2 regions of the Pseudoalteromonas sp. HL-AS1 genome follow, and region 2 is predicted to be linked to the other one. Evidence: predicted binding sites of a transcription regulator. Region 2 holds the regulator's gene; the other holds the start of a gene.

Region 1 (7,869 bases), 430 kb from region 2:
CGCCGAGCACTTAACTTACTAGCTCAGCAAAAGCTTAATTTAGCACTGCGTTTGGGCTTCGACGTATGTTGCTTGTTTATTGATATAAACGACTTTAAAAAATTAAACGACACCTTTGGACATGAAGTAGGTGACAAAGCCTTAATTATTTTGGCGGATACGCTAAAAAACCATTTAAGAGATGCCGACATAGTAGGGCGTTTAGGTGGTGATGAGTTTGTTGCAGTAATGCAATTAAGCGATAAAAGCAAAATTAGCTACATCATGGATAAAATATCCTCTGAGTATTCAAAAGCTTTACTCAAAGAAGACGTTTGCGATTTATCGCTCAGCATAGGTTATAGTTTTACTAATAAACAAAAGCAGCCCTTTGAAGCGCTATTAAATGATGCAGACCACGCAATGTATAAAAATAAACAAGCATATAGGCTAAGTATTAAAGAGCAAATATAAGTGAGGAATTATCTATTATGCCATCCTCAAATTTGGAGTCACGGTTAAATCTCTTTTATCAAGTTACTTACTAATACCTATATAATATTATAAAATGATATGCTTCTGAATGACACATAAAATTAGGAAAGAACATGGAGTTAGTTCATCATTATACAAATATAAATTCATTAGAATGTATTTTAAAAAATAGAACATTACGATTGAACAGGCTTGATAAAGTCGATGATAAGCAGGAAGTTTCACTTATTTCTCAGAAGCACTGGGCTCAGTATCTGTTTGTCAGCAGTTGGAGCGCTTCAGAGCATGAGTCTGAAGCAATGTGGAGTAAGTATGCTTGTTATAATGGTGTAAGACTAAGTTTACCTAAGTTTCCATTCCAAAAAAATCAACTAATAAGCAAGCCGGAAATGAGTATTTTTTTTGGTGATAACACCTATAGCCCAATACCTTTTGAATCAATTTATAATGAAAAATGGCTTTTTGTTATTTCTCCTATTAGAAATGATATATATGGGAGAGAAGTAGTTTATAAATGTTCTCCTGAGGAATCTATTAGACCAATAGTGAAAAATGTAGACGGTGGCTTTGAATTTAATTATTTTGATTTAGCTACTTTTAAAAATGTGGCATGGGGTTACCAAAAAGAGTTTCGATATATTTTCTTCATAATCCCCTCAAGTTCCGATGTTATGAATGACTGGAGAAAAACAGGAGATCCTGCCTCTATCCATAGGCGCCTTTTAAAATGTCTTCAGGATAATGTAGACAATACACTTGAATACTTCGACATACCTCTTGGGGATGTAATAGACAGCGTTGAAATAACACTAGGTCCATGCTGTAGTGAATCTGAAGTTTTAAAAATAAAAAAGCTGCTAGATGAATACACTTCAAATGCAAAGATAAAACGAAGTGTGTTGACTGGATATGTATAAAATATTAGTGCAATAAAAAAGCAAGCCATGAGGCTTGCCAAGAAGGGTGTTAATTAGCTCTTACCTAGCCTTTAAGCTATTAGCTTTTCAGCAAGGTTTAATTCCATAATAGCTTTTAATAAACGGTATAAGTTAATTGATGCATCAATTTCTTCTTTACGGTTTGTTAAGCTTTCAATATTTAAGCCCAGCGGTACATCTAAATGCGCACAGCTTTTAAGTATTAAGTCGAGGTTTTCGCGGCAAATACGGACCGATTCGCTTAATGTATTGTCTGCATCAAGCATGCGCCATTTTGTTGCCTCTGGCACTGAGATACCCAACCATTGCATAAATTCTAAGGTTTTTTCGCCGCCGCACGGGGTAAACGTTAATATAATACGTTGTGGTGTAATACCCTGCGCTTTACATGTACGTGCGTAGCTAGTGATTAGCTCTATAGTCGCTTGTGCATCGTAAACAGCTTGCGATATAAAAAACTGACAACCTTGTGCTGTTTTTTCTATTAATCGTTCGTGCTCATTTCGTTTACTTGAATGGCGTTCAGCAATCGTAACGCCACCTAAAAAGAAATCATCTGACTGCTCAGCCAAAGCTTTATACGCATCTGGCAGGCTTAGCTTTATATCGCCTATCGATGATGGGCTACCTACTAAAACAACATTTTGTAAATCGTAGTCGTTTTTAGTTTCACTTAGCCAATCTTTAAATTCGCCTACGCCACGCTGCGCCACACTTTTATAAGTAATTACATCTTGTGCAGATAAATTACGAAGTAAATGGCTGTATTCACGCGGATCAACGGTTTGTTTAAACGCAAATGGGCGGTCTTGGTTAGTTCGGCTGCTTTCGTCTTGAATGTCGTAAATTATCACGCCGTCGTATTCAATTTCGTGTAAGCGACCTAATAGCTTTTCTGCAATGGTTTTTAATTGCGCTTTATCGGTGCCAATTTTAGGCGGGGTAGTACCAATAAGATAAACACCTTGATTGGTGTCCACTATCTTCTCTTTTAGTGATAAAGCCATAATCCTCATTCCAGCTAAGTTTGTTTTGATGGATTTAATATAGCAGCCATTTAGACGTCTAGATAGATTTATTTAATGAAAGTTTTTCAATTAACATGATGTTTATTCATAGTGCTTGTTCCCATAATTTATAATTGACACAGTTGTTTACATAATAAATTCCCTTGGGGCTCTTATATTTATTGGCTTTGGGGCATAATTAAAGAGTTAAATCTGACAACAAATTTGCTCAATTTAAAAAGGGACAACAATGAAATTTAAATTATTAGCAACCAGCTTAGCGGTATCGCTGGCGTTAACCGGTTGCGCCATGCAACAAAACCAAAGCACGCAAACAACAGCACAACAAGAACAAGTAAATAAAGCTGATGACCGTGTTTTTTCACAAGATTACTTAATTGAAGAGCTAGAAAACGGCTTACGTGTCATGGTTGTTAAAACCGATTACCCTGATGTAGTGTCGCTGCAAATTCCGGTATCGGTTGGATCGCGTAACGAAGTTGAAGAAGGCAAAACAGGCTTTGCTCACTTTTTTGAACACATGATGTTTAAAGGCTCACAAAAATACCCTGAAGATGTGTACTCAGACATATTAAAAAATTCAGGTGTTGATAACCGCGCTTATACAACAAACGATTACACAAATTACCATTTAAACTTTTCAAAGCAGCATCTTGATAAAGTACTTGAGCTTGAAGCTGATATTTTTCAAAACTTAACCTACACCGAAGAACAATTTAGAACCGAAGCCCAAACGGTAAAAGGTGAGTACTTAAAAAACAACGCGAGCCCAATTCGTAAATTATTAAGCGCTGTACGCGAAGAAGCGTTTGATAAGCACACGTATAAACACACCACTATGGGCTTTTTTAAAGACATAGAAGCCATGCCTGATCAAATGGCGTACGGGAAAGAGTTTTTTGCTAAGTTTTATAAGCCTGAGTATGTGTCACTTGTTATTGTGGGCGATGTAGACCCACAAGCAACAATGGCAATGGTTAAAAAACATTGGGGTAGCTGGAAAAAAGGTAACTACATTGCTGATATTAAAGCAGAACCTGTTCAACAAGCACCAAAATATTTGCATCAACAAGATGAAGCGCTACCAGGGCATTGGTTACTTGTATCGTTTAAAGGCGCTGCGTGGGAGCCTGCTAAAAAAGACAGAGCAGCACTTGATTTAATATCACAGCTTTATTTTTCAAATAATTCAGATTTATATCAAGAGCTAGTGGTCGACAAACAAATTGCCAGCCAAATGTTTACCTATAACCCAGAGACCAAAGATCCGGGTTTATTACACGTATTTGTTAAAGTAGAAAACGCAGACGATTTAGCCACTGCGCGCGATGCCATTAACCGAACTTATGCAAAAGCACGCACTGAGCTTGTTGATGAGCAAAAGTTGAGTGATTTAAAATCGAACCTTAAGTACAGCTTTATTAATGGCTTAGATTCGTCGCAAGCGATTGCATCAACCCTTGCAAGCTACATGCATTTTGAGCGCGATCCTGAGGTTATAAACCAGCTGTATAAATCGGCAGATAACATTACCAGCGCAGATATTAAAGCCGTTGCTAATAAATACTTTACTGATAACGCACGTACCACATTAACAATGTCGGCACTTGATAAAGCCCCAGGTTTTGAGCAAGAAGTTAATTTAAATGCGCTTACTGCAAAGCTTGAACAAGCACCTGCGGCACCTGTATTTAAAGTACTTGATAAAACCAATAGCTCGCCATTAATCGATGTTAACTTTTTATTCAATACCGGCGCGGCTGCCGACCCTCAAGGCAAAAAAGGTGTTGCAGCGCTCACTGCGGCTATGCTTGCACAAGGTGGCTCAGAGGCGACAAGCTATAAAGATATTCAAAAAGCACTTTATCCGCTTGCAGGTAGCTTTGGTTATCAAATAGATAAAGAAATGCTGTCGTTTCAAGGGCGTATTCATAAAGACAATGCAGCGCAGTGGTATTCACTTGTGAGCGATCAATTATTAAACCCAGGCTTTAGAGACGATGACTTTAAACGCCTTAAAAAAGAAATGATCGATGGTATTAAATCAGGCTTAAAAGCATCTAACGATGAAGAGCTAGGCAAAGAAGTGCTATATAGTGCACTTTACAAAAATCACCCTTACGAAAGTTACAACTACGGTGATATTTCGGATTTAGAAGCGTTGACGCTAGATGATGTTAAAGCGTTTTATAACAGCGAGCTTACGCAATCTAAACTCACGGTTGGCTTAATTGGGGCTGTGCCTGCAAACCTTAAAGCTAAAATGATGAGCGATTTTGCAACGCTACCAAAAGGTGAGCAAAGCCGTTTAAGTATTCCTGATGCGCCAGTGCTTAAAGGTCATCATGCAACTATTGTAGAAAAGTCAGCGCAATCGACGGCGGTATCGTTTGGTTTCCCTATTGATACAATAAGAAGTAGCGAAGACTGGACAGCCCTTTGGCTTGTGCGTTCGTACTTTGGTGAGCACCGTAGTTCTAACAGCTTTTTATATGAGCGCATTCGTGAAACTCGCGGCATGAACTATGGCGATTACGCATACATTGAATACTTTCCACGTGGTATGTTTCAAACCAAGCCAGATGCAAACCTAGGGCGCTCAGAGCAAATATTTCAAGTGTGGTTACGCCCACTTCGCTCTAATAACGATGCGCACTTTGCAACACGTACCGCCTTGTTTGAGCTAAATAAGCTAATTAAAAATGGTATGAGCGAAGGCGATTTTGAAGCAACGCGTAACTTTTTAATTAACTTTGTGCCGCAAATGGTCGCAAGTCAAAATCGCCAATTAGGTTACGCACTTGATAGCGAATTTTATAACACAGATAGCTTTGTAAGTTACGTAACTAACAAACTTAAAACGCTAACGCTTGCTGATGTAAATCGCGTTATTAAAGAAAACTTACAAACAGACAATGTTCACTATGTATTTATTACTGGTGACGGCGCTGATATGCAAAAACGTTTAGCATCGCAGCAAACATCACCAATGGTTTACAACACCGATAAACCTGCCGAATTAGTGGCTGAAGATAAAGTGATTGCTGATTATAAATTAGCAATTCCTGCAAAAAATATTGAAGTGATGAAAGTCGATAAAGTATTTCAATAATTTAAGTGTTTTTAAACTATCTTTAAATGTATAAAAAATGCCCCAGTGCTTAAAGCTCTGGGGCATTTTTATTATTTAATAATGAAACTTAATAAACAGTTATACCTAATAACCAGAACAAATAACTAAGGGATTAACACCTTAGTGGTTAAATCCGTTAGACTTGGGAAAAGGCTATTTTATATCAACTTAAGGCAGTGCAGTATTATGCGTCATGCAATTTGGCAACAGCTTCGCGACGAAGCTAACGATGTAGTAAAACGTGAACCATTATTAGCAAGTCATGTTTATTCATGTGTTTTAAATCATGATTGTTTAGGTTCGGCATTGAGCTTTATTGTTGCTAATAAGTTGGCTGATGCGGTGGTATCTGCATTCACTATCCGAGAGCTGTTTGACCAAGCATTTGTAAAATGTGACCGTATGCTATCTTTTGTTGCTGAGGATATTAAAGCGGTAAAAGACCGCGATCCGGCATCAGAAACCTATCTTACGGTTATATTAAATCTAAAAGGTTTTCATGCTATTCAGGCGCACCGTTTGGCTAATTGTTTGTGGCAACAAAATCGCAAAGAGCTAGCGCGCTTTATTCAAAGCCGTAATTCTGAAGTGTTTGGGGTCGATATTCACCCAGCATGTAAAGTGGGTAAAGGCATTATGTTTGACCACGCAACCGGTATTGTTATTGGTGAAACAGCGGTAATTGAAGATAACGTATCAATTTTGCAATCTGTAACGCTTGGCGGTACAGGCAATGAGCAGGGCGATCGTCATCCCAAAATTAGAGCGGGCGTATTAATTGGCGCGGGTGCTAAAGTACTGGGTAATATTGAAGTAGGTGAGGGCGCACGAATTGGTGCAGGCTCAGTTGTGCTTAGCAATGTTCCGCCACACACAACCGCTGTTGGCGTACCCGCTAAAATTATTGGTCGACCGGATTGTGAGTGTCCGGCGCAAAGTATGAACCAAAACTTTTTAGCAAATCCTGAGCCTGAAAACGAATCGCACACGAGTGCAATGCTATAAGTAATTAAAAATAATAAAACTTAAAAGGAATTAACATGAACAAAAATAGTTTATTGGCTCTAGGGATTGGGTTTATTGCGGGTGTAGGTTTAACTTGGAGCTACTTTAATGCAGCTTCAAGTTATCCGGAATCTGTTAAGTCGCAGCCAAGTTATGAAAAACAGAAAAAGCTTCATACTGAACAACAAAGTAATGAGGTATTGAGTAATACAGGTTCAGCACCTGAGCAAGTCGCTAGTATAGAGCCCGCTGAAGACACGCCAACAACCAATTCAGAAACCCAAATGCTTGATGAACTACCTTTAGAAGAGCAAGTAACTCAGCTTAAGCAGCAGCTCGCCGAACAGAAAGCGGCGCTCAAAAGTGTTTTAAAGAAAATGAGGAGCCCTTCAGATTTTGAGCAGATTTTACGTGATAAATTTGAAAATCAAACGCGCGACGAAGAATGGGCTTATCGTACTGAAATGGCATTACAAGATTTTTTATTAACAGCTGATTTATCAATTATTCCTGACGTTGTTAGTGCAAAATGTAAAAAAACAGTATGTGAATTTGAACTTGCCGCCCCTACTGATAACGACACATTTGGTAATGCTCAATGGCGAGAGCTAAACGATAAGTTGATGGAACAAGAGTTTTGGCAACAATTTAAAAGCACTACCTCCACATCGAGCGATAGCGAACTTAAAATGTTGCTAAGTACAGAGCTTTAAATAATTTGTGATTCTATAGAGCCATCGACTAACTCTGTAACTAAAACATCGCCTGTTTTAATTTGCCCCACAGATTTAACTACTTTTCCTTGCTGTGTTTTAGTGATGCTATAACCGCGCGCTAAAACATTAAGCGGACTTACCGAGTCTAACCTGCTTGCTTGCAGTGCTAAGCTATTATTCGCTTGTTGTAACTGATGTTGTATAGCTTGGTTTAGCCTAGCTTGTAATTGCGAGAGTTGATGGCTTGCTGAAGCGAGTTTTTTATCAGGTGATTGGCGCATCAAACGCGGCGTTAAGTTATTGAGTGTGCGTTCTTGTTGGTATAAACGATTACGCATAGCTTGTTGCAGCGCAATGCTTAGCTCATCCAAACGTTGTGATTTTTGACTAAGCTGATTACGCGGATGACACAAATTAAGGCGGTGTTGTAACTGCGTTGCTAATGCGCGTTTATCGGCAATACCGTGCTTAAACGCGTTAGATAAACGATTAACTAATTGTGTTACTTTGTTGTGTAACTCTTGCGTATTAGGGCTTACAAGCTCAGCTGCGGCTGATGGAGTGGCAGCCCGTAA
Region 2 (7,869 bases):
GGCACTGTAAATACACTTCTGTTTTACCACTGCCAGTTACGCCTTCTAATAAAAAGCTGCTAAATCCATTACTTTGATTTATTGCTGTACAGGCAACCGCTTGTTCTTTATTAAGTACAGGTTTACTACCGACAGTTGGTGCAACGCTTTGCCATTGGTTATCGTGTTCAATAGTTTGCGTAATGAGTTCTTTATTTATTAGGCTATCTATTGTTTTTTTACTAAAGCCAAGAGCTTTTAATTCGGTTAACGATGATTTCCCCGATTGCGACAACTGCTTTAATAAATTGAGTTGTGTTTTGGCTTTTAATGACGATACTTTTGCGCCTTTTTCTGTCAGATCAACCATGTTAATACTGGTTTTATCTGGCGATTCACCTTGGCGAAGTGCACTCGGTAGCGCTATGTGAATAGTTTCGCCTAAGGGATAGCAATAATAGCGGGCAGTAAAGCTAAGGAGTTCTAAATGTTGGGCGCTTAAAATAGGGGTATCGTCTATTACCTCTATAATATTCTTAATTTTATCTAAAGGGACGTCGGTACTGTTTTTAATACCCAGAACAACAGCTACTTTTTTTTGATTACCAAAAGGTACTAAAACCCGCATGCCCGGTAGTATGGGTGTTGATAAGCCACTGAGCTGCTCTTCTATTTTATAATCAAAGGTGCGTGGAAGCGGGACTTTAATAGCAACTTCAACAAAACTCATAACAACTCAACCCGTAAAATTAATGCTGTAATGTACTAAAAATACCGCTAAAAACCTACTAGCAATAGTACTTGAGAAAGAGATTGTTCACTTTTTTAGCGAAAAGATAAATAAATACTTGTGCAGGGGAAGGTTGTTGGATAAAATCCGCCACCAACAAATTTGTTTTAACGACGTATGGTGCCAGACTTCGGGTTTGGAGAGCGATGCGGCCTTAACTAGAGGTTCCTATGAAAGAAGGTATTCACCCTAAGTACGAAGTAATTTCTGCAACATGTTCATGCGGAAACAAATTCGAAACTAGCTCAACTCTTTGTAAAGACATTCACTTAGACGTATGTTCTGCGTGTCACCCGTTTTACACTGGTAAGCAAAAGATTTTAGACACTGGCGGCCGTGTTGATCGCTTCAACAAGCGCTTCGGTGCACTTAGCAGCAAGAAGTAATTATTGCTGTTTAGTTAAAAAAAGCACCTTAGGGTGCTTTTTTTATGTCTAAAATTTACCACTTCTTATCTTATTTAGCTTGCTCGAGCTACATCACACCTTGCATAACTATTTCCTATTCTTATTCTGAGTATGCATAAACCTTTGCAGACAAATTGATAGATATTCTCTATATTTTAAATAGTACAAATTTTAACTAGGTTGATAAAAGTAGCTAACGTGGGCTTATCTGTTTTTAAAGTAGTGTAGTAGGCTGTTATTTTAAGTTTATGATGATACGTTAAACATACATTTTTTTAATATTTTAATAGACATAAACGCACCTCAAAACTTACTTTTTTGGTGAATTTTTATTTATCAAATGTTTATATAATCCTGCAAAGTTACTGAAAAACCTCTTAAAATTAAAGGATATAGCATATAACAGGATAGACCTGATATTGCTTGGAATTTAAAAATAATAAGGGTATCGTACCCCAAGACTCCACCTCTCACTTTAACTTAAATTGCAGGATACCATCGCGTTATGTCTGACTTTCGTGAACAAGCACTACATTATCACTCACATCCCGTACCTGGTAAAATTAGCATTGAGCTAACAAAACCAGCTGAAACAGTTCAAGACTTAGCCCTAGCTTATAGCCCAGGTGTCGCTGAGCCTGTACGTGAAATTGCCGCAGATCCTGCAAATGCATATAAATATACCGGTAAGGGTAACATGGTTGCGGTTATCACTAATGGTACTGCAATTTTGGGCTTGGGTAATTTAGGTCCTTTAGCGTCTAAACCAGTAATGGAAGGCAAGGCGTTATTGTTTAAACGTTTTGCAGGGCTTGATTCTATTGATATTGAAGTAAAGCACAAAACAACAGAAGACTTTATTAACACGGTTGCCAATATTGCTGACACATTCGGTGGTATTAACCTTGAAGATATTAAAGCACCAGAGTGTTTTGAAATTGAAAAAGCATTAATAGAGCGTTGTAGCATTCCTGTTTTTCATGACGACCAACACGGCACCGCCATTGTTACGGCTGCCGGCATGTTAAATGCGCTAGAAGTACAAGGTAAATCAATTGAAGATGCAATAATTGTATGTTTAGGTGCAGGCGCTGCTGCAGTTGCGTGTATGGAACTGTTAATTAAGTGTGGTGCACTGCGTGAACACATTTATATGCTTGACCGTAAAGGTGTTATTCATACTCGTCGCGATGATTTAAATGAATATAAACAGCTTTTTGCTAACAATACCGATAAACGCACATTGCAAGATGTAATTGCAGATGCTGATGTGTTTGTTGGTGTTTCGGGTCCTAATTTGTTAGCTGCCGAAGATTTAAAACTAATGGCAGAAAAGCCGGTCGTGTTTGCATGTTCAAACCCAGATCCAGAGATCGATCCTGCACTTGCTCACGGCGCACGCAACGATTTAATTATGGCAACAGGGCGCTCTGATTACCCTAACCAGGTTAACAATGTTTTATGTTTTCCGTTTATTTTCCGTGGTGCACTTGATGTACGTGCAAGCGCGATTAACGATGAAATGAAAATTGCTGCAGTTGAGGCTATTCGTAGTATTGCCAAAGAGCCTGTACCTGCAGAAGTTTTAAAAGCCGCAGGCGTAGATAAGCTAGAGTTTGGTGCGCAGTACATTATTCCAAAACCAATGGATCCGCGTTTACTACCGCGTATAGCTAAAGCTGTAGCACTTGCTGCGGTTGAGTCGGGTGTTGCGCAAATTGACTTGCCTGAAAATTATATGGCGTAATATATAACGCTTAAACAAAAAAACCTCAGCAATGCTGAGGTTTTTTGATTAAAAAGGTAACGATTTATTCTTCGTTTAAAATAGGCACTTCTAAACCCATTTCTTGCATTATCTTTTTAACTTCTTCTGGTACTTTTTCTGCGTTGTCTTTACGTAGGTCATCGTCATTTGGTAAAGGTTGACCAGTAAAGGCATGCAAAAACGCCTCACATAGCAATTCACTATTTGTTGCATGGCGAAGGTTGTTGATTTGACGACGCGTACGCTCATCCGTTAAAACTTTTAATACATTTAGCGGGATCGAAACGGTGATCTTTTTAACTTGCTCTGATTTTTTCCCGTGTTCTGCGTATGGGTGAATATACTCACCATTCCATTTAGCCATAAGATGTATCGTTGCCTCAGATTATTAATTTCTCACACGGTATAAAAAGCGTGTAAATATGCGTGAAATTCTATCGATTTAAAAAAGATAGTCAAATAATAGATACCGATCTATCTTAATAAGCCTATTTGGGATGTAAAAATAAGCTCACTTTTGTGAGCTAAAATATGATACTAGCAAACGCCTTCCCTAACTTTAGCCATCTAGAGCTTTAAAATCCTTTGACTTATTAAAACGGATAACTTACTCTTTTAGACGTCTAAACATCCAAATTAATCAGGTGACGAATATGAGCGAAAAAAACAAAGCGACCATTGCTGTACGTAACGGCGTTGATGCTGATAAACATCATGGTGCAGTGGTGCCGCCAATTTATTTATCAACGACTTATTCGTTTGCCGACTTTGATACTAAGCGTGAGTATGATTATGGCCGCAGTGGTAACCCTAATCGTGATATTTTAGCAGAGACGCTTGCTAAGCTTGAAGGTGGCGCTCGTGGCATAATTACGGCCACTGGTATGGCTGCCGTGCATTTAGCTACTCAGCTACTTAACAGTGACGACACGTTAGTAATTCCACATGATTGTTATGGTGGTAGCTATCGTTTATTTACATCGTTACAAAAACGCGGACTATTGAAGCTTGAAGTATTAGATTTAACAAAAGAAGAAAGCCTTCAACAAATTTTAGCAATTAAACCTAAGCTTATTTGGATAGAGACTCCAAGTAACCCAGTACTTCGTTTAACCGATATTAAAGCGGTTACCGATGTTGCTAAGCAATGCGGTGCATTGGTTGCCGCAGATAACACGTTTTTGTCTCCTGCCTTACAAAACCCTATTAAGTTTGGTGTAGATATTGTGGTGCATTCAACTACTAAATATATTAACGGGCACTCAGATGTAGTGGGCGGCGCTGTTATTGCTGCAACACAAGAGCTTGGTGATGAGCTTGCTTGGTGGGCAAATAATATTGGTATTACGGGCGCCCCTTTTGATAGTTATTTAACGCTTCGTGGTCTACGTACTTTAAATGTGCGCTTAAGGCAGCACCAAGAAAATGCGCTAGCAATAGCTAAGTACCTTGAAAGCTCCAATTTTGTAAGCCAAGTTTACTATCCAGGACTTGAGTCACATCCTCAACATGAGCTTGCTAAAGCACAACAACTTGGCTTTGGTGGCATGGTTAGTTTTGATATTAAAGGCGATATAAACGACGCCGCAGCATTTTTAACTAGCCTTAAAACGTTTAGTTTAGCTGAGTCACTAGGTGGCGTAGAGAGTTTAATTTGTCACCCTGCAACTATGACGCACGCAGGTATGGAGGCAAAGGCACGTTTAGAAGCGGGTGTGGGCGATACGCTTATTCGTATTTCGGTTGGGATTGAAGATATACACGATTTAATAGCTGACTTTGAACGAGTATTTGAACTTGTAAAACCAGGGAAAAATAAAAATGTTGGCCGTGTAGGCAAAGGTGCTGGCACTTCTGGTGGAAACGTTAAATTAAGTGCAGCCCGTCCAGCGCTTTGGTGATTAATATGGTCAATTGTGTACATAAATTTGGTGGTTCAAGCTTAAGCTCTAGTGAGCGCTATCAAAGCGTAGCTAAAATAATTATTGGGCATACTCAGCCGGGTGACTGTGTTGTGGTATCTGCTGCAGGTAAGACTACAGATACACTTGTGTCGTTGTGGCAAAGTTATCAGCTGCAAGACACGCAAGCTGTCGCTGATATTTTACTGCAGTTAAATAACCATCAAAGCGATTTAATTGAGCAGTTATTACAAGCTGATTTAAAGCGCTGCGCACTTAAAACACTAAATACCGAGCTTAGTAATATTGCAGAACTTGCTCAAGCTGAGCAGCTAAAAGAGGCTGCGTTACTTGCGCATGGGGAACTGTGGTCAGCACGTTTACTCGCTACTTATTTACAGCAGTTAAATATTGAGGCGTGTGCTCAAGATGCCCGTAGTCTTTTTACCTTAAACGATGGTGAATTAATGCATGCGCAAAATGCGCAGCAATGTCGACAGTCAATTTTACCTAATAAGATAAATGTTGTTACTGGGTTTATTGCCGCCGATACGAAAGGTGAGACCGTAACACTTGGACGCAACGGTAGCGATTATAGTGCAACACTACTTGCAAATTACTGTAATGCTAAGCAAGTATGTATTTGGACCGATACACAGGGAGTGTTTAGCACTGATCCTCGTAAGGTTAAAAAAGCGATTAAATACGGCAAAATTTGTCGCGGGCAAGCTAATTTATTAGCTCGTTTGGGTAACCCTGTATTACATGCAAAAACACTATCGCCACTTAAAAACAGCGATATTAAGCTAGCTGTTCGTAGTAGTTTTGATGTGCAAGCAAGCCCAACAGATATAGTAAAAGAAGGTTCAGCAAAGAAAAAGCGCTTTATAACCACGCTGCAAAATGTTGATCTGTTAATGGTTGAAGGATTAAGTGAAGGTGAGGTCGCAAGCGTTAGTCAGCTTATTCAGCATAGCCTTCATCATTTTAACCATAATGGTGAAGTGTATTTAGTAGTACCGGCTGCACAAACATATCAAGTTATTAATTACTTTGCTGGTAGAGCTAATATTAGTGAGTCAAATTTAAATGGCTGTGCAATTGTTGCCCCTGAGCAAGACGTTAGCGTACTAAAACTGCAAGCTTTAGAGGTATTAGCTGAGCAGACTATAAAGCCGCGTTTTGTGCATCAAGATAATGGTTATGTTTTATTACTAACAGACCAATTTATAGATAGCGATATACAAAGCGCCTTACACGATAAGCTAATCAATAAAGGCCAAGAAATAGCCGTTATAGTTGCGGGCCTTGGCAATGTAGGCGATGCTTTTATTGAGCAGTTATCGGCACAATTTGAGCGTTTATCAGACGACTTTAGTATTAAATTGGTAGCGCTGGTTCGCTCTAAACATATGTTATTTAATGCAAGTGGCATAAATATACCGCAATGGAAAACTCAATGGCAGCATGAGGCGAATAGCTATGAAGCTGCGGATTTACTTAATGCGATAAGCGAGCTTAACTACGAACATAAAGTGTTAATTGATATTACTGCAAGTGAGCAGTTTAGCTTTTTATATACAGATTTTGTAGACAGAGATTGTCATTTAATTAGTGCTAACAAATATGCAGGTACAGCACCTACTTCATGGTATAAAGCACTTCGTAGTAACCTTGGCGAACGTAATTTACATTGGCGATATAATACAAGTGTAGGCGCAGGCTTACCTATCAATTTTGCTTTGGCTGATTTGCAAAATAGTGGTGATAAAATTACGCGTATTGAAGGCGTGTTCTCGGGTACACTTTCGTGGTTATGTAGTAAGTATGATGGTACCACTGCTTTTTCTGAGTTGGTATTAGAAGCACAGAAAATGGGGTTCACAGAGCCTGACCCTCGCGAGGATTTATCTGGACGAGATATGCAGCGTAAGTTACTTATTTTAGCCCGAGAGTTAGGTATAGAGCTTGAGCTTGATGATATTAGCTTATCGGCATTAATGCCCGGCGAGCTTGCGCTAGGAAGCTGGGAAGACTTTCTAAACAATAAAGCCCAGCTAGATGCGTTCATTGAAGAGCATGCTGATACAGCAAAAGCTAATAACTCAGTACTGAGATACACAGGCCTATTAGATATAACAAAAACTGAAGTTATCGCTAAAGTAGGAATTACGTATGTCCCCAATGGGGATGCGTTAGCAAACCTTACACCTGGCGATAATATTTTTGTAATTAATAGTAAATGGTATAGTGATAACGCGCTTGTGATTCAGGGGCCAGGGGCTGGGAAAGAAGTAACCGCTGCGGGTGTACACTCTGACTTATATTGGCTTGTTCAAAACTTAAAATAAGCGATTATTTAAATTAAAACGGCAGCTTAAATAAGCTGCCGTTTTTTGTATTACAGAGATATTATTAAAATAGCTCTTCTTCGGTTTTTGTGTCTTCTTCAAATATATCGTTTGGCTGAGATAGCACATACTTTGTCGGTGCAGTGCCTTTTTCGAAGTATTCAAAGCGGCTGGTGTAGTCATTTTTGTGGCTTAGCAAACCAGTGGCTAAATCAATACGAATCGAAACAAGCCCCTCAGGTGGTTCAATTGGCGCTTCAGGTGTTCCCTCAAGTGCGGCTTTCATAAATTCAATCCATGCAGGCTGCGCTGTTTTAGCCCCCGATTCAGCACCAGATATTTGGCTGCTATCTAAGTTGTTATTGTACGTAGAACGGCCAAGAGCGTTACCTGGGTTATCAAAGCCCACCCACACAGAAGTCATTACTTTACTGTTAAAACCACTAAACCAGGTGTCTACAGAATCGTTAGTTGTGCCTGTTTTACCCGAAAGATCACGACGTTCTAAAGCTTGTGCGCGCCAACCTGTGCCACTCCAACCCGTTTTATGGGCCCAACTACCGCCGCCCCAAATACCACTGTGCATTGCATCAGCAATTAAAAATGCATTCTGCTTAGAAATAATTCTCGGTGCACATTTTTTTGTTGGTTCCACTTCATCACTACTATTATG

The links. Region 2 encodes MetJ, which represses methionine synthesis genes. Its sites were predicted from a motif close to TAGACGTCTAGACGTCTA; they were not measured.
Positions count from the first base shown of each region.
Region 1: the regulator MetJ is predicted to act here: its motif matches at 2,463-2,480, upstream of RB214_RS03975 (methylenetetrahydrofolate reductase).

Region 1 covers NZ_CP133569.1:842,116-849,984, forward strand. Annotated here, with positions in the region: gene RB214_RS03965 (sensor domain-containing diguanylate cyclase) at 1-453, shown strand, start outside; gene RB214_RS03970 (hypothetical protein) at 588-1,391, shown strand; gene RB214_RS03975 (methylenetetrahydrofolate reductase) at 1,463-2,419, opposite strand; gene RB214_RS03980 (pitrilysin family protein) at 2,670-5,552, shown strand; gene cysE (serine O-acetyltransferase) at 5,760-6,578, shown strand; gene RB214_RS03990 (hypothetical protein) at 6,614-7,291, shown strand; gene xseA (exodeoxyribonuclease VII large subunit) at 7,288-7,869, opposite strand, start outside.
Region 2 covers NZ_CP133569.1:410,721-418,589, forward strand. Annotated here, with positions in the region: gene priA (primosomal protein N') at 1-709, opposite strand, end outside; gene rpmE (50S ribosomal protein L31) at 940-1,155, shown strand; gene RB214_RS01895 (malic enzyme-like NAD(P)-binding protein) at 1,682-2,923, shown strand; gene metJ (met regulon transcriptional regulator MetJ) at 2,988-3,308, opposite strand; gene metB (cystathionine gamma-synthase) at 3,598-4,845, shown strand; gene metL (bifunctional aspartate kinase/homoserine dehydrogenase II) at 4,851-7,196, shown strand; gene RB214_RS01915 (PBP1A family penicillin-binding protein) at 7,261-7,869, opposite strand, start outside.